3 regions of the Pseudomonas sp. HP_12 genome follow, and region 1 is predicted to be linked to each of the others. Evidence: predicted binding sites of a transcription regulator. Region 1 holds the regulator's gene; each other region holds the start of a gene.
What was found. The regulator sigma-54, encoded in region 1, starts transcription at its own class of promoters, with help from an activator protein. The targets are predictions, from matches to a motif close to ANTGGCATNNANNTTGCTNT.

Region 1 (7,768 bases):
CCCGTTCTTCTGGCTGCAAAACTTCCGTTGCCGAGCTGCAAGCTGAAGTGCGTGCACTGGGCGGCAATCCAGAAGACTCCTCCAGCATTGCTGGCGGCGCACACCGTCTTTGGGTCAACCTGAAAAGCGCTTTGAGTGGCAAGAACGACGAAGCAGTCCTGAATGAAGTCGAAAGTGGTGAAGATCACGCGCTGAAGGCTTACAAAAAGGCCGCACAGGAAGCGACTGAGAAGAACCTCCCAGTCAACGTCACTACCCTGATCCAGCGTCAGCTGCAGGGCGTGCAAGCGAACCACGACAAGGTCAAAGCCCTGCGTGATACCGTTCGTGCTGCCAACAAGTAATTTGTAGCCGCTCGAAAAAACGCCAGCCAGTCTGGCGTTTTTTTATGCATGCAGTTCGGTGGAGGGCGCGACATAAGGTTCGAATTCCACGCAATTCCTGCCATTTTTCTTGGCGCGGTAAAGGGCCCGGTCCGCGGCCTGAAACAGTAGCTCGGGCACGTCATGGTTCACCGGCAGATGCGTGGCGACACCAATGCTGACAGTGATGGGCACTGTGTCGTCAGCGAATGGCGGCAGCGCTTCAATTGCCAGGCGCAGCTTGTCTGCGATGACACAGGCACCTGCCTTGTCGGTTTCCGGAAGCACCACCATGAATTCCTCACCGCCGTAGCGCGCGGCCAGGTCACCGGGCCTGCGGATACTGGCGGCCAGTGTCTGGGCAACGCTGCGCAAGGCAACGTCGCCGCCATGATGCCCATGCCGGTCATTGAACGCCTTGAAGTGATCCACGTCGATCATCAGCAGCGCCAGGGGCCTTCCCGAACGCATCCCGCGAGCCCACTCCTGCTTGAGCACTTGGTCCAGCCTGCGCCGATTGGCCAGACCGGTCAGCCCGTCCGTTGACGCCAGCGCGGCCAGCTCGCGCTCGGCATTCTGGCGCAGGCGCAGCTGGCGGCCCAATAGCCACGACAGCCAGAGAATCCCGATGCACAGCAAACCGGTGGCGCCCGCCACCAGCAACGCGTTGCGTTTCCACAAGGCGTAGACATCGTCCCGCGATTGAGCGACCACGACGATCAACGGCAAGTCTCCAACCCGTGAGAAGGTGTAAAGCCGCTGTGCGCCGTCGAGCTCGGACACCGCCGCAAAGCTGCCGTTTACCTCTCTCAGAATGCGTTTGAAGTTGGGCCGCATGCTGAAGTTCTGGCCGATGAAGGTCCGGTTGTTGTCATCGGGTTGCCGGGCCAGCATCACGCCATCCGCGCTGAGCAGGTTGACGGTGCTCGTGGGGCCGATGTCCAGGGTGCGAAACAGTTGATCGAAGTACGACAGGCGCATTGATGCACTGGCAATACCGACGAACTGGCCGTTGTCGGAGGGGAGGCGGCGACTGAAACTGATGCACAGGTCCTTGAAGCCCCAGCGTGACAGGAAGGGCCCGTCGACCACCAGCGCCAGCGAACCGCTGTCCCGGTGTTTCTGAAAGCCCGGCCGGTCGGAAAAGTTGTCCAGTCGAGGCGTCAGCGAGGTGGAGTCGGCGACGATGCGCCCGGTTTCATCCAGCAGCACCACATCGCCCTTAAAGGGCGCCGCCGTGGCCCGGTCGAAGAGCACCAGTTGCCGTAACTCCGGCGAGATCGTCATCACGTCGGGTCGTCGCCATGCAGTGATCAGGCCCTGAAGTGAGGTGTCGTACAGCTCGGCGTTACGCTGCACATCTGCGTCGATCAACTGCACCACGTTGTTTGCGGAGCGCACGGCGGCTTCGTTGGCCGTGCCCAGCTCCCGAAACAGCAACGAAGTCACGATGGCTAAGATGGCTGCCACCGCCAGGGTGCTCCCCAGCATCAGCATCTTCTCGGACCTTGATCTGACCCCTCGCGCTAATGGAGGCATGGCTGTCAGTGGCATCGCTCATCTCTGACGGTAATGGACGCGTCGGGCAGCGGTAAGGCTTATTCGCCTTCGTCGAACTTGTTATTGATCAGTTCGACCAGTCCCGCCAGCGCGGCATCGGCTTCTTCACCTTCGGTGGCCAAGTGAATCAGGGTGCCCTTGCCGGCCGCGAGCATCATGACGGCCATAATGCTTTTGCCGTCGACCATCGTCTCCGGCGTGCGACCGACCCTGATCTGGCAAGGGTACTTGCCGGCGACGCCCACGAATTTGGCGGCGGCCCGGGCGTGCAGACCCAGCTTGTTGATGATGGTGATTTCTAGAGCGGGCATCGCGATGGAGGTCCTTTCAGCTTAGGTCGCGGTGGCGGACCTGAACATTCTTGAGCGATTGCTGCAGCACCTGACCCAGACGTTCGGTCAGGTAGACGGAGCGGTGGTGTCCGCCGGTGCAGCCAATGGCAATAGTAACGTAGGCGCGGTTGCTGGCGGCGAAGCGCGGCAACCACTTATTGAGGTACGAAAAGATGTCCTGGAACATTTCTTCGACGTCCGGTTGAGCCGCGAGGTAATCGGCAACCGGCTTGTCGAGGCCGGACTGCTCGCGCAGCTCGGGCTTCCAGTACGGATTCGGCAGGCAGCGCACGTCGAACACCAGGTCGGCGTCCACGGGCATGCCGCGCTTGAAGCCGAAGGATTCGATGAGGAAGGCAGTGCCCGGCTCGGGTTTGTTCAGCAGGCGCAGTTTGAGAATGTCGCGCAGCTGGTAGAGATTCAGGTGCGTGGTGTCGACCGTCAGATCAGCCAAGTCGATGATCGGACCGAGCAGGGTTTTTTCGTCACGAATCGCTTCGGCCAGCGAGCGGGTTGCCGTGCTCAGCGGGTGACGACGGCGGGTCTCTGAAAAGCGCTTTAGCAGGGTGGCTTCATCGGCGTCGAGAAACAGCACGTCGCACTGGATGTGCCGGGCCCGAACTTCGGCGAGCATGCGCGGGAATCGCGTCAGGTGACTGGGCAGATTGCGCGCGTCGATCGAGACCGCCAGCAGGGGCTCAGCCAGTTCGGTGTTGATCAGCGCGCGCTCCGCCAGCTCTGGAAGCAGGCCGGCGGGCAGATTGTCGACGCAGTAGAAACCGCTGTCTTCAAGGACATCGAGGGCCGTGCTCTTGCCGGAGCCGGAGCGGCCGCTGACGATGATCATCCGCATGATCAGTGACCGTTCTGGACGTCGAGCACGACGCTGTAGAGCTCTTCGTCGGTTTTGGCACCGCGCAGGCGCTTACGCACATCATCACGGTCGAGCATGCTGGCGATCTGGCGCAGCAATTCAAGGTGAGCATCGGTGGCCGCTTCCGGGACCAGCAGCACAAACAGCAGGTCAACCGGTGCGCCGTCGATGGCGTCGAAATCGATGGGTTTTTCCAGATGCAGTACGGCGCTGACAGGCGTTGAGCAGCCCTTCAGGCGGCAGTGAGGAATGGCGATGCCATTGCCGAATCCGGTGGAGCCGAGCTTTTCACGGGCAATCAGGCTCTCAAACACGACCTGCTCATCCAGATCGGGCACTTGCTTCCCGATCATGCTGGCGATGTATTGGAGTACGGCTTTTTTGCTGCCGCCTGGCACGTTCACGAGTGAACGGCCAGGGGTCAGGATATTTTCAAGTCGGATCATGGGTGGGGAGTGTCAGCGAGCAGTCGCGCCTTGCAGCAGACTTTGCTGTTTTTCCTTATGTTTTTTGAGTTGGCGGTCAAGCTTGTCGGCAAGCAGGTCAATGGCTGCGTACATGTCGTCGTGTTCGGCGTTGGCAACCACTTCAGCGCCAGGAACGTGCAAGGTGGCTTCGATTTTCTGCTTGAGCTTCTCGACCTCCATGGTGACCTGCACATTCGTGATCTTGTCAAAGTGGCGTTCCAATCGGGCGAGTTTCTCGCCGATGTAGGTACGCAGAGGTTCAGTCACTTCCAGCTGGTGTCCACTGATGTTGACTTGCATACAGCTTCTCCTTCGTTGCCAGTGCATTAAGAGGCAGGCGTAATGCCTGCCACTGGAACGCTTTGACGTGTGACCTTTACATCAGTCGCTTGCGTTCGCTGGACGGCGAGATCCCAAGGGATTCGCGGTACTTGGCGACTGTGCGACGGGCCACTTGAATGCCTTGTGCTTCCAGTAAACCAGCGATCTTGCTGTCACTCAACGGCTTTTTCTGATTTTCCGCAGCGACCAGTTTTTTGATGATCGCGCGAATCGCCGTGGACGAGCATTCGCCGCCTTCGGAGGTGCTGACGTGGCTGGAAAAGAAATATTTGAGTTCGTAGATCCCGCGCGGGGTGTGCATGAACTTCTGCGTGGTCACCCGGGAGATCGTCGATTCGTGCATGCCGACCGCTTCCGCGATGTCATGCAGAACGAGGGGCTTCATGGCCTCGTCACCGTACTCGAGGAAGCCTCGCTGGTGTTCGACGATTTGCGTGGCCACCTTCATCAGCGTCTCGTTGCGGCTCTGCAGGCTCTTGATGAACCAGCGAGCTTCCTGCAGCTGATTGCGCATGAACGTGTTGTCGGCACTGGTATCGGCGCGACGCACAAAACCGGCGTACTGCGGATTGACCCGCAGACGCGGCACGGATTCCTGGTTCAGCTCCACCAGCCAGCGCTCGTTGTCCTTGCGCACGATGACGTCAGGCACGACGTATTCGGCTTCGCTGGACTCGATCTGCGAGCCGGGGCGCGGATTGAGGCTCTGGACCAGTTCGATGACCTGACGCAGGTCGTCTTCCTTGAGCTTCATGCGGCGCATCAGTTGCGCGTAGTCGCGGCTGCCGAGCAGATCGATGTAGTCACTGACCAGCTTCTGCGCTTCCGCCAGCCACTTGGTTTTGGCGGGCAGCTGGCGAAGCTGCAGCAGCAGGCATTCACTCAGGTTGCGAGCGCCGATGCCGGCAGGCTCGAACTGCTGAATGCGGTGCAGAACGGCTTCGATTTCGTCCAGCTCGATATCGAGCTCAGGGTCGAAGGCGTCGAGCATTTCTTCGAGTGTTTCGTCGAGGTAGCCCTGATTGTTGATGCAGTCGATCAGCGTCACGGCGATCAGGCGATCGGTGTCCGACATTGGCGCCAGGTTGAGTTGCCACAGCAGGTGGCTTTGCAGGCTCTCGCCAACGGAGGTGCGGGTGGTGAAATCCCACTCGTCATCGTCGTTGCTGGGCAGGCTGCTGGCACTGGTCTGATAGACGTCTTCCCACGCGGTGTCGACGGGCAGCTCGTTGGGAATGCGCTCGTTCCAGTCGCCGTCCTCCAGATTGTCGACGGTAGGCGCCGATTCCTGGTAGGTGGGTTCCTGAACATCAGCGTTGGGCTTTTGCTCTACGTTATCCGCCAAGGGGTCGGCGTTGTCGAAATCGTCGCCTTCCTCCTGCCGTTCCAGCATCGGGTTCGACTCCAGCGCTTCCTGAATCTCCTGTTGGAGATCCAGCGTCGACAACTGAAGCAATCGGATTGCCTGTTGCAGCTGAGGTGTCATCGTCAGCTGCTGGCCCATTCTCAAGACTAGCGAAGGTTTCATGGCAGGGCTTAACACCTTATTCGCCGGCGCACTGCGCGCCATTTACTAGCAGGGCGCCGAGGGCGCCAACTTAAGCAAATTATATGCCTGAAGCTGGAGGGTTTGCCTAGAGTGTGATGACAATTAAAAAACGAGGTTGGCGATGGCGCACATTGCGGGAGCCGCACAACCTCATGTCATCACTGCGGTTACAGGCGGAACTCGTGACCCAGATACACTTCCTTGACCAACTGGTTGGCCAGGATGGATTCGGCGTCGCCTTCGGCAATCAGCTGTCCATCGTTGACGATGTAAGCGGTTTCGCAGATATCCAGCGTCTCACGCACATTGTGGTCGGTGATCAGCACGCCGATCCCTTTGGCCTTGAGGTGGTGAATGATCTGCTTGATGTCGCCTACGGAAATAGGGTCAACACCGGCGAAGGGTTCGTCGAGGAGAATGAATTTCGGCGAAGTGGCGAGGGCGCGTGCGATTTCCACACGGCGACGTTCACCGCCCGACAGGCTCATGCCCAGATTGTCGCGAATGTGGGTGATGTGAAATTCCTGCAGCAGGCTTTCCAGCTCCTTGCGGCGGGCAGCGCGATCGAGCTCCTTGCGGGTCTCCAGGATCGCCATGATGTTGTCCGAGACGGAGAGCTTGCGGAAGATCGACGCTTCCTGTGGCAGGTAGCCAATACCGGCGCGTGCACGGCCGTGCATCGGCTGATGGCTGACGTCCTGGTCGTCGATCAGGACGCGACCCTGATCCGCTTGAACCAGGCCGACGATCATGTAGAAACAGGTGGTCTTGCCGGCGCCGTTGGGGCCAAGCAGGCCGACGATCTGGCCACTCTCGATGGACAGGCTGACGTCACGTACGACCTGGCGGCTTTTATAGGCCTTGGCCAGGTGCTGGGCTTTCAGCGTCGCCATTACTGGGCCTTCTGCTGGTCGGTTTTCTTTTTCGGCTGGATGACCATGTCGATACGAGGGCGTGGTGCGGTGACCTTGGTGCCATTGGCACGACCGGCGTTCACGACCTGCTTGACGGTGTCATAGACGATTTTCTCGCCTTCGGACGTGTTGCCGTCGTTGACCACTTTGGCCTTGTCGATCAGCACGATGCGGTTCTGGGCCGCGAAGTACTGGATAGTGACGCCCCAGGCCTGAACGATCGGCTTGTCCACCGATGGCTTCTGCTCGTAGTAGGCCAGGTTGCCCACGGACGTGAACACGTCCACGTCGCCTTGCGGTGTACGGGTGATGGTCACGGTGTTGCCGGTGATCTTCATCGTGCCCTGGGTGATGATGACATTGCCTTTGTAGGTGGCGATGCCTTGCTTGTCGTCCAGCTGCGCGTCATCCGACTGGATGTGGATGGGTTGATCGCGATCCGTCGGCAGAGACCAGGCGCTCGCGCTTCCCAGTGCTGCGCCCAGGCCGAGCAAAAAAGGAAGGGTTTTAACGAGCCTCATACTGTCCTCTTACGTTGGATAGCAGGTTCATCCTGCTTTCTTTCAGATACGCTTTCATACCCGTGCCGGTCGTTACACCGCCAAGGCCGTCGATTCTAACGGGTTGGGCAGTCTCCGCATATTGCTTCTGCGGGAATACAGTCATGCGGCTGCTGGTGATGATGGTGGTGCGGTCTTTTTCGTCGGTGCGGTTGATGCGCACCGAGTCGATCAGCTCGACGTGATCGCCCCCCGGCGACACTTCGGCGCGAACGCTCTGTACGTGCCACGGGAAGGTAGAGCCTCGATACATCTGCAGCACCGGCGTGGTCATCAGGGTGACGTCGGTGGCTTTCAAGTGCTCGACCTTGTCCGCGGTCATGTCGTACTGCATGGTCCCGTCGGGCAGGTACTGAATGCTGTGGGCGTTGGTCGCGTAGTAATCGACGGCGCTCTCATCCACGGCAGCCTTGGGTTGATCGAGGAAACTTTCCGGACTGATGTTCCAGTAGCCGACCGCTGCCAGCAGCAGTGCCAGCACACCGAACAGCAGAAACGTTCGAAACTTTTTGCTCAGCATAAATGCACTTCTATAGGTAGGCGGCGTGAGCCGCTTCGAGGTTGCCCTGAGCCTTCAGGATCAACTCGCAGAATTCGCGGGCAGCGCCTTCGCCGCCACGTGCCTGGGTAATGCCGTCGGCATGCTCGCGGACAAAGCTGGCGGCATTGGCAACAGCCATGCCCAGGCCCACCCGGCGAATGACCGGCAGATCAGGCAAATCGTCGCCCAGATACGCGACCTGCTCGTAGCTTAGATTCAGTTGCTGCAAAAGCTCGTCGAGGACCACAAGTTTGTCTTCGCGGCCCT
Region 2 (7,768 bases), on a different contig from region 1:
GTGCTTTGCGTCGAAATGGTCTTGGCGTTCGCCTGGTAGTTGCTTTGCGCCTTGATCAGGTTGACCAGTTCACCGGTCAGGTCGACGTTGGATTCTTCCAGCGCCTGCCCGGTCAAGTAACCCAGCGTACCCGACTGTGGAGCGCCCGTGACCGGGATGCCCGACGAGGCCGATTCGCGCCAGTTGGTGCCGCCCGCGGGTGCCAGCCCCTGAACGTTGGCGAAGTTGGTCAACGACACCTGACCGATCACCTTGGACTGACCGTTGGTGTAAGTCGCGAACATGTTGCCGGTGGCGTCGATGTTCATCGCTGTGATCTGGCCGGTGGCGTAACCGTCCTGGGTCTTGGTGATTGCACCCGAGACCGCGTTGGTCTGGGTGGTCGCCAGCATATTGAGCTTGATCCCGCCCGCGTTGGCGGACGCGCCGTTGCTTGACCAGGTGGTGGTGCTGCCGACGGTGGTCTTGGCGGCCGGTACCCAGTTGTTGATCGAGAAGACGCCGTCAGTACCTACGCTCACGTTTGGCGAATTGGTGGTATCAGGGGCGCCGGTGCCGCTGGTGATCAAGCCACCCGACGAATCGAAGGTCACTGCGGTCGCGTCAGCAGTAGTGGAGTTTGGATCGCTGATGCTGCGGCCATCGACCAGGCTGTACATCGTCCAGGTATTGGTGCCCGTCTTCGAAAAATACTGGTCGAGGGTGTGTTCGTTACCCTGACTGTCGTACAGCGGCGTGCTGTAGGTGGTGGTGTAGCTGTTGGTGTCGGACGGCGAGAACGTCGCAACCGTCGGAACCGTCGACGAGGAGTTCAGGTTGGAAGCGACAGTGATCAAGCTGGTGCTTTTCGGCGCCAGGTTCGACGAATCGACACGCAGGTTGCTCAGCACGCCGGTGGAGACATTGCCCTGACCGTCAACGCTGTAGCCCTGCAGGTTATTGCCCGCTTCGTTGATGATGTAGCCGGCGGAGTCGGTGTGAAATGCGCCGGCACGGGTGTACAGCTTTTCGCCGTTGTTGCTCAGCATGAAGAAGCCGTTGCCGTTGATCGCCAGGTCCAGGCTGCGGCCGGTACCGGTGTTCAGCGTGCCTTGGGTGAACTGCTGCGAAACCGCGGCGGTGGTGACGCCGCTGCCGGTGTTGGTGCCGCCGGAGGTGCCGCGAATCGATTGGGCGTACTGGTCAGCAAATTCCGCACGGGAAGATTTGAAACCGGTGGTCGCGACGTTGGCAATGTTGTTGCCGGTGACGTCGAGACTTTTGTTTGCGGCGTAGAGCCCACTAAGACCAACATTGAAAGACATGATTAACTCCTGCGCCGTCTAGTCGGCTCTAAATTCCGATTTGCTTGATTTTTGACAGTGCCACCTGGGTGCCGCCGGCAAGGTTCAACGTCATGTCAGAGCCCGTTGTGCCCATGGTCACGCTGCTCACTGTCGCCGGCAGATAGGTGCTCAGATTAGTAGCGGTGCCGTCCAGCTTGCCGTTGGCGACGAAGCTGTAATTGCCCGCTGCCACCGCTGCGCCGCTGTCGTCCAGGCCATCCCAGCTAAAGGATGTGGTGCCAGCGGCCTGAGTGCCGAGGTCGATGGTGCGCACGACGTTGGTACCGGTGCTGTCGTAGATCTTCACCGTGGTGTCGGCGCTGGACGATGGCAGCACCACCGAACCGGTCATGGCCTTGCTGGTGTCGACGTAGGTCGAACCTGCGTCCACGGTCACCGAACGGCCGACCAGCGACGAGGCCTGCAACGCCTGGGACGACTGATACATGGTGCTGATCGAGTCGACCGAGGTGCTCAGGTTCTGCATGGTTTCCAGGCTGCTGAACTGAGCCAGCTGGGCCACGAACTCGCTGTTGTCCTGAGGATCGAGCGGGTTCTGGTTCTGCATTTGCGTGACCAGCAATTGCAGGAATGAATCCTTACCCAGCGAACTTGAGCCGGTGAGGCTGCTGGTGTCGGTGCTGGATTTGGTGCTGGTGCCTGTGGTTCCGGGGGTCGTGCTTTGCAGCCCTTTGAGGAACGTCGAGGTAGCGTCTGTGCTTGAGACCGTCATGGATTTCGCCCTTTATCACTGACCCAGGGTCAGGACCTTCTGCATCATTGTTTTCGCGGTGTTCATGATTTCCGCGTTGGTCTGGAACGAACGGCTGGCCGAGATCATGTCGGCCATCTCGTTGACGACGTTGACGTTCGGGTAATACACGTAGCCGTTCTTGTCGGCTGACGGGTGATTTGGCTCGTAACGTGCTTCGAGGTTGGAGGCGTCTTCGACGATGCCGGAAACCTGTACGCCGGTGCCGGCCTGGCCCTGGTCTTCGAACAGCGAGGCGCTGCCGCCGGATTCCTGGCCCTGGAAGACCGTGGCGAACACCGGATGGCGGGCGCGGTAGGTCTTGTCCATGCTGGAGGACACGGTTTCGGCGTTGGCGATGTTACTGGCCACGGTGTTGAGGCGGGTGTTCTGGGCACTCATGCCGCTACCGGCAATATTGAAAACACTGGATAGGGACATGGATTACTCTCCGCGCAGGGCTGCAACCAGCCCTTTGAATTTGCTGTTGAGCAAGGTGAAGCTGGCCTGAAAACCGATGGCGTTTTCGGCGTAGTTGGCGTTTTCGACCTGAGAGTCGACGGTGTTCTGATCGAGCGACGGCTGCGACGGAGTGCGGTAGAGCAGGCTGGCTTCGCCATCGCTCATGCCTTCAGCTTCGATGTGACGGCTGTTGGTCATGTCGAGGGCGAAGTGGCCGTTGTTGCTTTTGTCGCTTTGGGCGGCCAGGACTTTGGAGAAGTCGAGGTCACGCGCCTTGTAGTTGGGGGTGTCGGCGTTGGTGATGTTGTTGGCCAGCACTTCAGCACGCTGGGCGCGGAAGTTGAGCGCTTTTTCGTGGATGCCGAGGGCGTTTTCAAAACTGATGCTCATGTCGGGACCTTTGAGGGCTGACCAGATGTACGTGCAGGAGTTATAGCAAGGTGCGTGCCACTTGCTGGAAGTGCCGTTTTTCGCGGGCTGCAGGGGTGTTGGTGCAGGGGGATGACAGAAAAGCGGCAAGGGATTTCCGCTCGATGGGAGGAAAGCGGCAAGAGCAGTGCCGTTTTTTTGCCGTATCGTGCTTCCGCGTGGAAGATCAAGATCAAGGGCGTCTGCCTGGGGGCAGACGTTTCGCCTTCGGCGAGTTACTTGGAAAAGCACCCCAAGTAACCAAGGGTGCTTGCTCCTGGTTAGGTCCCTCCTCCGTCGGGATACCCTCACTCCGACGACGCTCCGTGGGCCCGCGCCGAACGGACATCCATGTCCTAGCGGCGCTTTCGCGGCATCCATGCCGCTCGGCCCACTCCGCGTCGTCTGCGTTCGGCCTGCACCCAAGTCGCGATTGGCGGTGTCTGGACTTTTTGTGTACGAAGATCAAAAGCAAAAGCAGATCAATGGCTTCCCGTCTGAAGCCAGTCCTACGGACTGCATGCGCTGCTGTTAGTGGGACCGGCTTTAGCCGGGAAGAGGCCAGTGCAGGCGCTTGCTATTTTGCTGATCAGACACCCTACCTGTGGGAGCGAGCTTGCTCGCGAATGCCGTTGCCGTTGCCGTTGCCGTTGCCGTGCTTTTGATCTTCATACGCGAACGGTCCGGTCACCGCCGAACGCGACTTGGGTGCAGGCTGAACGCAGGTCTCGCGGAGTGGGCCGAGCCGCATGGATGCGGCGAGAGCGCCGTCAGGGCATGGATGCCCGTTCGGCGCGGGCCCACGGAGCGAGACCGGAGTGAAGGAACCCTGACGAAGGAAGGGCCCAACCAGGAGCACAAAGCCCTTGGTTACTTGGGGCTTTATCAAGTAACTCGCCGGAGGCGAAATATCTGCCGTGAGGCAGATGCCCTACCAGCGCCAACACTAAACAAAATACCCCGCCTAAGCGGGGTTCTCATCACATCAAAAGCGCAGCCAATCACTTGGCCTGATAAATAATCCCGGGGCTGCACTGCACCATCTGATAGTGATCGGGCAACCCGTTCAACGCCTCCGACGCCCCCAGGAACAAATACCCCCCCGGCTTCAAGGTCGAATGAATACGCAGCAAAATATCCTTCTTCACCTCCGCCGAAAAATAAATCAGCACGTTGCGACAGAACACGATATCGAACTTGCCCAACGCCGCATAACTGTCCAACAGATTGAACGAACGAAACTCCACACGGCTCTTGATCGGCGCCTTCACCGTCCAGCGCCCTGGCGTCTTCTGATCGAAGAAACGCTGCAGACGGTCCGGCGACAACCCTCGGCCGATGGCCAGGCTGTCGTACTCACCCGTCTTGCAATTGTTCAACATCAGACCCGACAAATCCGTCGCCACAATCTGCGCGCCCGACTTCAACTGCCCCGGGTTGCTGCGCTCGAACTCATCGATCGTCATCGACAGCGAATACGGTTCCTGACCCGACGAGCACGCCGCCGACCAGATGCGCAAACGCTGGTTGGGGCTGGCCTTGATCGCCTCGGGCAAGACCTTGTTCTTCATCACCTCGAAGGGGTACGTGTCGCGAAACCACAACGTCTCGTTGGTGGTCATCGCATCCACCACCTGCTCACGCAAACCACTGCGCGGCTGAGTCTGGATCCGCTGGATCAGCTCGCCCAACGATTTGATGGACTGCTGCTCCATCAACTTGTTGAGGCGGCTGGAAACCAGGTACTGCTTATTTTCACCCAGCAAAATGCCACAGGCTTTTTCCAGGAATACCCGGAACTGATCAAAATCCAAATTACCTGTAGACATGCCGCCTCTCAAATCATGTGAACAGCAAGGAGGAAAACCCCTCCTCAGCTGATATCTGCCGCCTTGATACGATCTACCACCCTCGCCGCCAGATCGTCTGGCCGGAACTTGGCCAGGAAATCATCCGCGCCGACCTTCTTGACCATCGCCTGGTTGAACACGCCGGACAACGACGTATGCAACACGATGTGCAACTTCTGCATGCGCGGGTCGCTGCGAATCTCCGCAGTGAGGGTATAGCCATCCATCTCCGGCATTTCAATGTCGGAAATCATCATCAGGAATTCTTCTTCCGGCTTCTTGCCTTCATCCACCAGTTTGCGCAGGAAATCGAGTGCCTGACGACCGTCATTCAACGCCGTGACTTCCACGCCGACGGTTTGCAGGCAACGCGTCACCTGTTTGCGCGCCACCGAGGAGTCATCGACCGTCAGCACGCGCAGCGACAGCGCCTTGTGCTGAACCTCCGCCGAGACCACGCCGACCGAGATGTTCTCGGAGACCGGCGCCACTTCGGCGAGGATCTTCTCGACATCGATGATTTCCACCAGCTGGTTGTCCAGACGCGTCACTGCCGTGAGGTAGTGGTCGCGACCGGTGCCCTTGGGTGGCGGATGAATGTCTTCCCAGTTCATGTTGACGATGCGTTCCACCGCATGCACCAGGAAGCCCTGAATCTTGGTGTTGTACTCTGTGATGATCACGAATGAATTGGTAATGTCAGCCAGCGGCTTGCCACCGGTCGCCAACGCCAGATCGAGGATCGGGATAGTCCCGCCACGAATATTTGCCACACCGCGCACAATCGGACTGGATTTGGGCATATGGGTAAGTTTCGGGCATTGAAGCACCTCTTTTACCTTGAACACGTTGATCCCATACAACTGCTTGCCGTCCAACCGGAACAACAACAGTTCAAGGCGGTTCTGCCCGACCAGTTGAGTGCGCTGGTTTACTGAATCCATCACACCAGCCATGCACCACACCTCCCAAAACGACCAATTGCGCTACCGGAACGGTAAGCGGCACGGGCCTTGCTATTTACTCATCATGAACACACAAACGACAGTATCCCGACGCCCGGCACCCGCAACCCGCAGCTTTGTCTGCGTGCTGGTCGCGCTGTGTCTGTTGTGTGCCGCCAGCCTGAGCCGGGCGGACAACATGACCCTGCCTGAAACACTTATCGGCGTGACCCAGGGCTTTCTTGAATTCACAGTTGAAGACTACATGGCGACCAACCAAACCGCCGGCCGCTACGAAATTGAAGTCAAGCAGTTGGACCCGCGTCTGCGCATGCCGCTGTGCGACAAGGATTTGACAGCCTCACTGGAAAGCCCGGCCCAGCCCATCGGCCGCGTCACCGTGAAGATACGCTGCGAAGGCACGTCCCCGTGGACGGTGTTTGTGCCGGCCCAGGTACACCTTTACCGCAATGTGGTCACGGCCGTGCGGCCCATGAAGCGCGACGCAATCGTGAGTGAAAACGATGTGGCGCTGCGCGAACGCGACGTCAGCCTGCTGGGGCAAGGCTTCCTGGATTCAGTCGATCAGGCAGTCGGGCAAAAAGTTGTCCGACCAACGGTCATCGACCAGATCCTGACGCCCGTCCACCTCGATCAGCCGCAAATGGTCCATAAGGGCGACCAGGTGGTGATCAGTGCGCGCAGCGGTTCAATGAGCGTGCGCATGCCGGGCGAAGCCTTGTCCGACGGCGGTTTCAACGAGCAAATACGCGTGAAGAACCTCAACTCCCAACGGGTGATCAAGGCCAATATCGTTGCGCCCGGGCAAGTCGAGGTCGCTATGTAACTGACATGTGAAGGTAAGACCTCTGGCGCTGCGCTTGCGCTTTTCCTACACTCGGAACCCCTGTGCTCCGTGCGAAGTCCATTCGAGACTGTTTTCGCACGGGCCCTAAAGTTATTCCGGGTCTGGCCGAAACCAAGGCAAGCGTCCTAGAACCCAGAGGTTTTTCAATCATGGTCATCGACTTCAATCGTTTGAACAGCTCCACTACCGTTGGCGGTACAACACGTACTGCCAGCACCAAGGAAGCCAGCAAAACCGAAGCTACGGCAGCGGTCAGCGGCACCTCGAGCGTGCCCGGTAGCGGTGAGGCAGTACATTTGAGCAGCGAAGCTCAACAGTTGCAGAAGATCAGTGATTCGTTGCGTGATCAGCCTGTCGTCAACAGCGCCCGTGTGGCTGAGTTGAAGCAGGCGGTCGCCGACGGCAGCTATAAGGTCGACAGCAATCGTGTTGCAAGCAAACTGCTTAACTTCGAAGCCCAGCGCTAGCCCCAGGTCTGCGCAGGGGCTTCTGGACGCTTAAACACCAGGGCATGCGATGCAAGACACTACATTGCTTCAACTGATCACGGACGACATTGCGCCAACCCGGCATCTGCTGGATATCCTGAAGGCTGAGTCAGTGGCGCTTCACGGGCGCAATATGGTCGAGATGGAACACATCCTGGCGCAGAAACAGGCGCTGGTGATCGTGCTCGAGCAGCATGGACGCCGACGTACCCAGCTGATGACCAGCCTGGGTCTGCCCGCCAATCGAGCGGGACTCGAAGAAGTGGCGAAACATTCGTCAGTGGGTGAAGCCTTGTTGACCGCAGGCGATGAACTCAGCGCGCTGATGAGTGAATGCCAGGCGGCCAACGAACAGAACGGCAGCCTCATCCAGCTCCAGCAACTCACCACGGCACAGCAGTTGAGGATTCTCAACGGCGGCGACACGCCCACGCTGTACGACAGTCGCGGTTCGACGTCGGGCAAGGCCAGGCCGCGTCCGCTCAGCCAGGCGTAAGTTCTTGTATCAAGGTGCGCACTGTGGTGGCAATATGCCGCACGCTGCACGCTGCCGTTATTTGCCTGGAGATGGATAGACCGTGAATGCCTCAAGCGCGGACGATGTTCCGCAGCCCCCGAAGGTACTGACCACCCCGTTGGAAATCGCCGCCAATCTGCGGCTGCTGATGGAAA
Region 3 (7,768 bases), on a different contig from region 1:
AATGACCGACCAGCCTCAGACTTCAAACGACACGCCCGGCCAGCCCCCTGCCGAGACCGCAGTGCCTGCCCTTGAAGCCGAGGCAGTCGCGGCCTGGCTGCAACAACACCCTGATTTCTTCGCCGAGCACGACGAACTGCTGGCGATGATGCGCGTCCCGCACCAACGGGGCGACACCGTCTCGCTGGTCGAGCGCCAGCTCAAGCTGCTGCGCGAGCGCAACATCGAGATGCGTCACCGGTTGTCGCAACTGATGGACGTGGCCCGGGACAACGACCGGCTGTTCGAAAAAACCCGCCGGCTGATTCTCGATCTGATGGACGCGACCAGTCTGGAAGAGATCGTCATCTGCGTGGAAGACAGCTTGCGCCAGGAATTTCAGGTGCCCTTCGTCAGCCTTATCCTGTTCAGCGACAACCCGATGACCGTCGGCCGCTGGGTGAGCGCCTCCGATGCGCAGAAAGCCATCGGCGGGCTGATGTCCGGCGGCAAGACCCTGTGTGGCGCGCTGCGTGATCATGAACTCGAGTTTCTGTTTGGCAGCGAGCAAAGCAAGGAAGTGGCCTCGACGGCCCTGGCCGCCCTTAGCCACCAAGGCCTGCACGGCGTTCTGGCCATCGGCAGCCGTGATCCGCAGCATTACAAAAGCTCGGTCGGGACGCTTTTTCTCAGTTATATCGCCGACGTTCTCAGCCGCCTGCTGCCACGCTTCACCAACTCTCTGCGTTCGGTTCGCTAGTCATGGAGCGGCAACTGGACGCTTACTGCACGCACCTGCGCAGTGAGCGCCAAGTGTCGAGCCATACGCTTGAAGCCTATCGTCGCGACCTGAACAAAGTCCTGGCGTTCTGCGAAAAGCAGCACATCGACAGCTGGAAAGCGCTGGATATTCAGGCCATGCGCAGCCTCGTCGCTCGCCTTCACCAGCAGGGTCAATCCTCGCGCAGCCTGGCCAGACTGCTGTCAGCCGTGCGCGGCTTTTATCACTACCTCAACCGCGAAGACCTTTGCGATCACGATCCGGCCAATGGCCTGTCACCGCCCAAGGGCGAGCGTCGCTTGCCCAAAACCCTGGATGCCGACCGCGCCCTGCAACTGCTTGAAGGCGCCGTCGAGGACGATTTTCTGGCCCGGCGTGATCAGGCGATTCTCGAACTGTTCTACTCGTCAGGCCTGCGCCTGTCCGAACTGACCGGGCTGAACTGCGAAGACCTGGATCTGGCGGACGGTCTTGTGCAGGTCCTCGGCAAAGGCAGCAAAAGCCGCGTTTTACCGGTTGGCAGAAAGGCACGGGAAGCACTGAAGGAATGGCTCAAGCAACGAGCGCTGGCCAATCCTCAGGACGATGCCGTGTTTGTCAGCCAGCAAGGCCGCCGTCTGGGGCCGCGCTCGATCCAGCTGCGGGTCAAGGCTGCCGGCGAACGTGAGTTGGGCCAGAACCTGCACCCGCACATGCTTCGCCATTCATTCGCCAGTCACTTGCTGGAGTCGTCCCAGGACCTGCGCGCCGTGCAGGAGTTGCTGGGTCACGCCGACATCGCCACCACTCAGATCTACACCCATCTGGATTTCCAGCATCTGGCCACGGTGTACGACAGTGCCCATCCACGGGCCAAGCGCAAAGGTAACGCCGACAATGAGCATTAAGCTGATCACCTTCGACCTGGACGACACGCTGTGGGAAACCGCACCAGCGATTGTCAGCGCTGAAGCCAAGCTGCGCGAGTGGCTGGCTGCCAACGCGCCAAAACTCGGGCCGGTCCCGGTCGAGCATCTGTGGGAAATCCGCTCGCGACTCATCGAAGCGGATCCGACGTTCAAGCACCGGATCAGTGCGCTGCGCCGCAAGGTGCTGTTTCATGCGCTGGAGGATGCGGGGTATGGTCACGCCGAAGCCCATGAGCTGGCGGACCAGAGCTTTGAAGTGTTCCTTCAGGGGCGGCACCAGTTGGACATCTTCCCTGAAGTGGTGCCGACGCTTGAGATCCTGACCAAGTCTTACACGATGGGTGTCGTGACCAACGGCAATGCCGACATCCGCCGTCTGGGCCTGGCCGATTATTTCGCCTTCGCGCTATGCGCCGAGGACCTGGGCATTGGCAAACCGGACCCTGCGCCCTTCGTCGAGGCGCTGAAACGCGGCAATGCCGATGCCAGTCAGGCCGTGCATGTCGGCGATCACCCGGGTGACGACATCGCCGGCGCCCAACAAGCCGGCCTGCGGGCGATCTGGTACAACCCCGGCGGCAAGGTCTGGGAGGCTGAAAAAGCGCCGGATGCCGTAATCAACAGCCTGACGCAATTGCCCGAGGTGCTGGCGCGCTGGGCTTGATCTGCGCTTCGCGCTGCGTGAATGCCAGCCTTCGCGTCGGCAACTCGAATCGCAGGCAATAAAAAACCCGCAGCGACAGCGGGTTTTTCATCAAGCGCGCAGCAGGTCCCTCAGATGGGACGGCTGCCGTACTTGTTGTCAGGCTTCTTGGGCGGATCGGCGACCACGTTGGCCTCCACTTCCACGACCTTGCCACCACGAGCGAGGAATTCTTCCATCGCGCGAGCCAGAGCATCACGCTCCTTGTTCTTGGCTTCCACACTCGGCAATTCATCAACCGAGACGGCGGCCTTGGCCTTGCCTTTGGCCGGAGTCGCAGAGACTTCAGCGCTGTCGTCGACTTCCACTACATCTTCATCGGACGCCGCTGCAAGCCCCTCACCGTCCTCCCCTTCTTCCAGATCGTCTTCCAGACCTTCTTCGATGTCGTCGTCGCTCATGTTCTACCTCATGACTTGCGAAAGCAGATTAGTTATAGCCCAGCCGGGCATGATTTCTTGGACAGCCGGAAAAAATTCAACTACCGCATACGTTCAGCGGTCGTGCCCCTCACCCTGAAGCGTGACGAGGACTTTACGGGCACCGGCTGCATCGCGGTGCTCGCCCAGATAAATACCTTGCCATGTGCCCAACGCCAGCCGTCCATTTGTAACCGGCAATGTAAGCTGGCAGCCAAGCAGACTGGCTTTGAAGTGCGCCGGCAGATCATCGGGCCCTTCGTCGTCATGCTCGTAGCCGTCGCGCCCCTGAGGCACCAGACGGTTGAAGAAACGCTCGAAATCGCGACGTACCGCCGGGTCGGCGTTCTCGTTGACGGTCAACGAGGCCGAGGTGTGTTGCAACCAGACATGCAGCAGGCCGATGCGGCATTCGCGTAATTCGCGAAGGCCCGCGACGATCTCGTCAGTCACCAGATGGAAACCACGAGGCCTTGCCCGCAGCGTGATCAAGGTCTGTTGCCACATACCGTTCTCCGCCCTTCGGCGCGCATTCTAACGCGCTGGAAAAAAAAACAAAGTGCGTAATGAGCGACGATTTTCAGGAGCGCTGAACAAGGGCATTTATGCCCTCTCAAGCATCGAGAATCGTCAGGTTAGGCCGAACATTGCAGCGGATGTTCCTGCAGGGAACGCCCACCCGCTGTGCGGACATCCCTATCGACAAACCTCAGACAAAAAAATGCCCGGAGACCCGGGCATTTTTTCACGCGTGGATTACAAGTTGTAGCCACGTTCGTTGTGTTGCGCCAGATCCAGGCCGACCGCTTCTTCTTCCTCGGTGACACGCAAGCCCATGACCATGTCGAGCACCTTGAGGATGATGAAGGTCACGATCGCGGTGTAGATGACCGTGAAGCCGACGCCTTTGCACTGAATCCAGACTTGTGCAGCGATGTCGGTCACGGTGCCGAAGCCGCCCAGCGAAGGGGCTGCAAACACGCCGGTCAGGATCGCGCCAAGGATACCGCCGATACCGTGAACGCCGAAGGCATCCAGGGAGTCGTCGTAGCCCATTTTGCGTTTCAGGCTGGTGGCGCAGAAGAAGCAGACCACGCCTGCCGCCAGACCGATGATCAGGCCGCCCATTGGGCCGACAGTACCGGCGGCCGGAGTGACGGCAACCAGACCGGCAACCACACCCGAAGCGATGCCCAGAGCGCTTGGTTTACCGTGGGTCAGCCATTCGGCGAACATCCAGCCCAGCGCTGCAGCAGCGGTGGCGATCTGAGTTACCAGCATCGCCATACCGGCAGTGCCGTTGGCCGCAGCTGCGGAACCTGCGTTGAAACCGAACCAGCCCACCCAGAGCATGGCCGCGCCGACCAGGGTGTAACCCAGGTTGTGCGGCGCCATCGGAGTGGTCGGGAAACCTTTACGCTTGCCGAGTACCAGGCACGCTACCAGGCCAGCCACACCGGCGTTGATGTGAACAACGGTGCCGCCCGCGAAGTCGAGAACGCCCCAGTCCCACAACAGACCACCGACGCCGCTCCAGACCATGTGCGCAATCGGCGCATAAACCAGGGTGAACCAGATCCCCATGAAGATCAGCATCGCGGAGAACTTCATGCGTTCCGCGAAAGCGCCGACGATCAGGGCCGGGGTGATGATGGCGAAGGTCATCTGGAAGGTCACGAAGACGGCTTCCGGGAACAGTGCCGCAGGGCCAGTGATGCTTGCAGGGGTGATGCCTGCCAGGAACGCCTTCGAAAGACCGCCGACGAAGGAGTTGAAGTTGACGACGTTGACTTCCATCCCAGTGGTGTCGAACGCCATGCTGTAGCCGTAGACGACCCACAGGATGCTGATCAGGCCGGTAATGGCGAAGCACTGCATCATCACGGAAAGAATGTTTTTCGAGCGGACCATGCCGCCGTAGAACAGCGCCAGACCGGGGATGGTCATGAACAGCACCAGCGCGGTGGAGGTCAGCATCCAGGCGGTGTCGCCGGAATTGAGTACGGGGGCTGCCACTTCGTCTGCCGCCATGGCCAAGCCAGGGGTTACGAGGGACAACAGGGCTCCTAGCCCTGCGAATTGACGCAGAGTCATATTGTTTTCTCCTGGGGCGTTGGGGTTTGGCGGCTTAGATTGCGTCGGTATCGGTTTCGCCGGTACGGATGCGGATGGCCTGTTCCAGATTGACCACGAAGATCTTGCCGTCACCGATCTTGCCGGTGTTGGCCGCTTTGGTTATCGCTTCGATAACGCGGTCCAGATCCTTGTCGTCGATCGCAACATCGATCTTCACCTTGGGGAGGAAGTCGACTACATACTCCGCACCGCGATACAGCTCGGTGTGGCCTTTCTGACGTCCGAAGCCTTTGACTTCAGTAACCGTGATGCCCTGCACGCCGATTTCGGACAGCGACTCGCGTACGTCGTCCAGCTTGAACGGCTTGATGATGGCAGTGACTAGCTTCATGAAACTTTCTCCCGAATTGGTGGACTTGCCCCAGGAAAACAAACCCGACTCAAGTCTAAGCGCAGTGTCTGGCTTTGTAACGCGTCGTGTCCTTAACAGACCTGACCAACTCCAGAAAACCGCTTCTGACGAAACATTCCCCGCTCCGCCTGCCGCACTGCATTCGTCACAGCGACTGCATCAGTGCATGGGTTACAAGCCACTAAGCAGAAAGCTTGCCATCTCATGAATCGGCATGAATTTCGGCCCTTCGACTGTTAATTCACGCTTTAGCGTAGTCGTCGATTGCGATCACCGCACAACAACGGTGCGCACGTGCCCGGGGCCATGCGCGAAAAGCGTGCAGCGCATCGCGTCCGGCAGGAGGTCAAAAGCTGCGTGCTACACTCGCGCCCTCTGATTCTGGAGTTTCATCATGCTCGCCCCCAAAGCTTTTCTCGACGCCCTGAGCGGCCACGCTTCCCGCCTCTTCAACGGCGAAACACCGGTTCCACGCAGCGAATTCGAAACCCAGTTCAAGGCGCTGCTGCAGAGCGGCTTCAGCAAGCTGGACCTGGTCAGCCGGGAAGAATTCGACAGCCAGATGATCGTCCTCGCCCGCACCCGCGCCCGACTTGAGGCACTGGAAGCGAAGATGGCGGAGATGGAAGCGCAGTTGGCGACGCAGCCGAAAGCGTCAGGGGCTGAGCCACAAGGTTGAGCTTCAAAAGCTGAATGTGCTCAGGCGCAGTGCGCAATGCGCTGAACCTGGGCCTTGATTGCCTCACCTCGCTCGATCTCTGTCTTGCGCAGGTCGTAGGTGAGCTGCAAGTTCAGCCAGGATTCCGGGGTCGTCTCGAAACACGCCGCCAAGCGTAGCGCCATGTCGGCACTGTCTTGTGAAGGCTTTGTTCAGCCACCCAATGGCGGGCAGCCTTGAGCAGCGTGCCGAACATAATAGTTATCAAATTCGCCCGCTTCGACGAACTGAAAACCATGACGAGTATAAAAGCGGTTTGAAGCGCTTTCTTTCAGCGCCCCGACATACAAGTCCAGCGACGCCGCACCTGCTTCCATGAAGATCTGACGAAGGACAATCGAACCTACTCCTGATCCTTGTGCACCTGGCTTGATGTAGAGGTGATCGAGCAACAATCCGTCAACGCGCGGTTTGACCACGACAAAACCCACCCGCTTTCCGGCAACCACAATGTGGCGAGTAAATTCGGGGGAAAAGCCGTCCCGGAAACGTTCGCGGGCGCGCACGGGATCGAAGCGACCAATGCGCTCAAGACTCTCACGCATGGCGTCAATCCGGATGGCGACGAGCGCTTCGAAGTCACAGGCTCGTGCCCCGGCAAAGGTGACCGTAGTGGCCAGCGGTTCGAGAAACTCCTCGCTTGGAATTTCCACTGGATACACAGGCCACTCTCCATTACTGGTCATCACTCGTCCTTCCTTCCATTCATTCATACACATGCCGTAGAACATGCACGGGGCCACGCGCCGGAGCAATGACTATCCTTCAGCTCGCCGCAGGAAGCGGTGCTGCCTACAAGGAAAGCCATGTCCCTCGCGATCGTTCTGAGCCGTGCCCAAGTTGGCGTTGAAGCCCCTGCCGTGACCGTCGAAACCCATCTCGCCAACGGGCTGCCGAGCCTGACGCTGGTGGGTCTGCCGGAGGGCGCGGTCAAGGAGAGCAAGGATCGGGTGCGCAGTGCGATCCTCAACTGTCGGCTGGAATTCCCGGCGCGGCGGATCACCCTGAATCTGGCCCCTGCCGATTTGCCCAAAGACGGCGGACGTTTCGATGTCGCCATTGCACTTGGCTTGCTGGCTGCCAGCGCGCAGGTGCCAACGCTCGCGCTGGAGGGCATTGAATGTCTGGGGGAGTTGGCGCTGTCCGGTGCGATTCGGCCCGTACAAGGCGTGCTCCCGGCGGCACTTGCTGCGCGGGAGGCGGGCCACACGCTGATCGTGCCGGCGGTGAATGCCGAGGAAGCGTGTCTGGCGTCAGGCCTGAAGGTGATCGCGGTCAGTCATCTGCTGGAGCTGGTGTCCCACCTGAATGGGCACACGGTCATCGCGCCTTATAAATCCAATGGCCTGATTCTGCAGACGCAGCCTTATCCCGACTTGAGTGAGGTGCAGGGCCAGACCGCGGCCAAACGCGCACTGCTGGTGGCCGCCGCCGGCGCGCATAACCTGCTTTTCAGCGGCCCACCCGGAACCGGCAAAACGCTGCTCGCCAGCCGTTTACCTGGGCTGCTTCCACCGCTGGACGAACTCGAAGCGCTGGAAGTGGCGGCGATTCAGTCGGTCGCCAGTCACGCCCCGCTGACCAGCTGGCCCCAGCGCCCCTTCCGCCAGCCCCATCACTCGGCATCGGGTCCTGCGCTGGTCGGGGGTGGCAGTCGCCCGCAACCCGGAGAAATCACCCTCGCGCACCACGGTGTGCTGTTTCTGGACGAACTTCCGGAATTTGATCGGCGTGTGCTGGAGGTGCTGCGCGAACCCCTCGAATCGGGCCAT

Region 2: the regulator sigma-54 is predicted to act here: its motif matches at 2,971-2,990, upstream of flgB (flagellar basal body rod protein FlgB).
Region 3: the regulator sigma-54 is predicted to act here: its motif matches at 5,461-5,480, upstream of glnK (P-II family nitrogen regulator).

The regions. Positions count from the first base shown of each region.
Region 1 covers NZ_JBTOQG010000023.1:201,785-209,552, forward strand. Annotated here, with positions in the region: gene ACYASU_RS16200 (PA2169 family four-helix-bundle protein) at 1-344, shown strand, start outside; gene ACYASU_RS16205 (sensor domain-containing diguanylate cyclase) at 387-1,916, opposite strand; gene ACYASU_RS16210 (HPr family phosphocarrier protein) at 1,961-2,233, opposite strand; gene rapZ (RNase adapter RapZ) at 2,250-3,107, opposite strand; gene ptsN (PTS IIA-like nitrogen regulatory protein PtsN) at 3,110-3,574, opposite strand; gene hpf (ribosome hibernation-promoting factor, HPF/YfiA family) at 3,587-3,895, opposite strand; gene ACYASU_RS16230 (RNA polymerase factor sigma-54) at 3,972-5,465, opposite strand; gene lptB (LPS export ABC transporter ATP-binding protein) at 5,654-6,379, opposite strand; gene lptA (lipopolysaccharide transport periplasmic protein LptA) at 6,379-6,921, opposite strand; gene lptC (LPS export ABC transporter periplasmic protein LptC) at 6,908-7,480, opposite strand; gene kdsC (3-deoxy-manno-octulosonate-8-phosphatase KdsC) at 7,491-7,768, opposite strand, start outside.
Region 2 covers NZ_JBTOQG010000012.1:58,931-66,698, forward strand. Annotated here, with positions in the region: gene flgE (flagellar hook protein FlgE) at 1-1,304, opposite strand, end outside; gene ACYASU_RS10265 (flagellar hook assembly protein FlgD) at 1,333-2,058, opposite strand; gene flgC (flagellar basal body rod protein FlgC) at 2,074-2,517, opposite strand; gene flgB (flagellar basal body rod protein FlgB) at 2,521-2,928, opposite strand; gene cheR (protein-glutamate O-methyltransferase CheR) at 3,948-4,775, opposite strand; gene ACYASU_RS10285 (chemotaxis protein CheV) at 4,820-5,752, opposite strand; gene flgA (flagellar basal body P-ring formation chaperone FlgA) at 5,826-6,587, shown strand; gene flgM (flagellar biosynthesis anti-sigma factor FlgM) at 6,758-7,075, shown strand; gene ACYASU_RS10300 (flagella synthesis protein FlgN) at 7,125-7,592, shown strand; gene ACYASU_RS10305 (flagellar brake protein) at 7,675-7,768, shown strand, end outside.
Region 3 covers NZ_JBTOQG010000007.1:97,261-105,028, forward strand. Annotated here, with positions in the region: gene ACYASU_RS07340 (DUF484 family protein) at 2-739, shown strand; gene xerC (tyrosine recombinase XerC) at 742-1,647, shown strand; gene ACYASU_RS07350 (HAD family hydrolase) at 1,637-2,332, shown strand; gene ACYASU_RS07355 (hypothetical protein) at 2,443-2,772, opposite strand; gene ACYASU_RS07360 (secondary thiamine-phosphate synthase enzyme YjbQ) at 2,866-3,297, opposite strand; gene ACYASU_RS07365 (ammonium transporter) at 3,547-4,884, opposite strand; gene glnK (P-II family nitrogen regulator) at 4,919-5,257, opposite strand; gene ACYASU_RS07375 (accessory factor UbiK family protein) at 5,673-5,957, shown strand; partial or broken gene ACYASU_RS07380 (helix-turn-helix domain-containing protein) at 5,978-6,130, opposite strand; gene ACYASU_RS07385 (GNAT family N-acetyltransferase) at 6,149-6,709, opposite strand; gene ACYASU_RS07390 (YifB family Mg chelatase-like AAA ATPase) at 6,803-7,768, shown strand, end outside.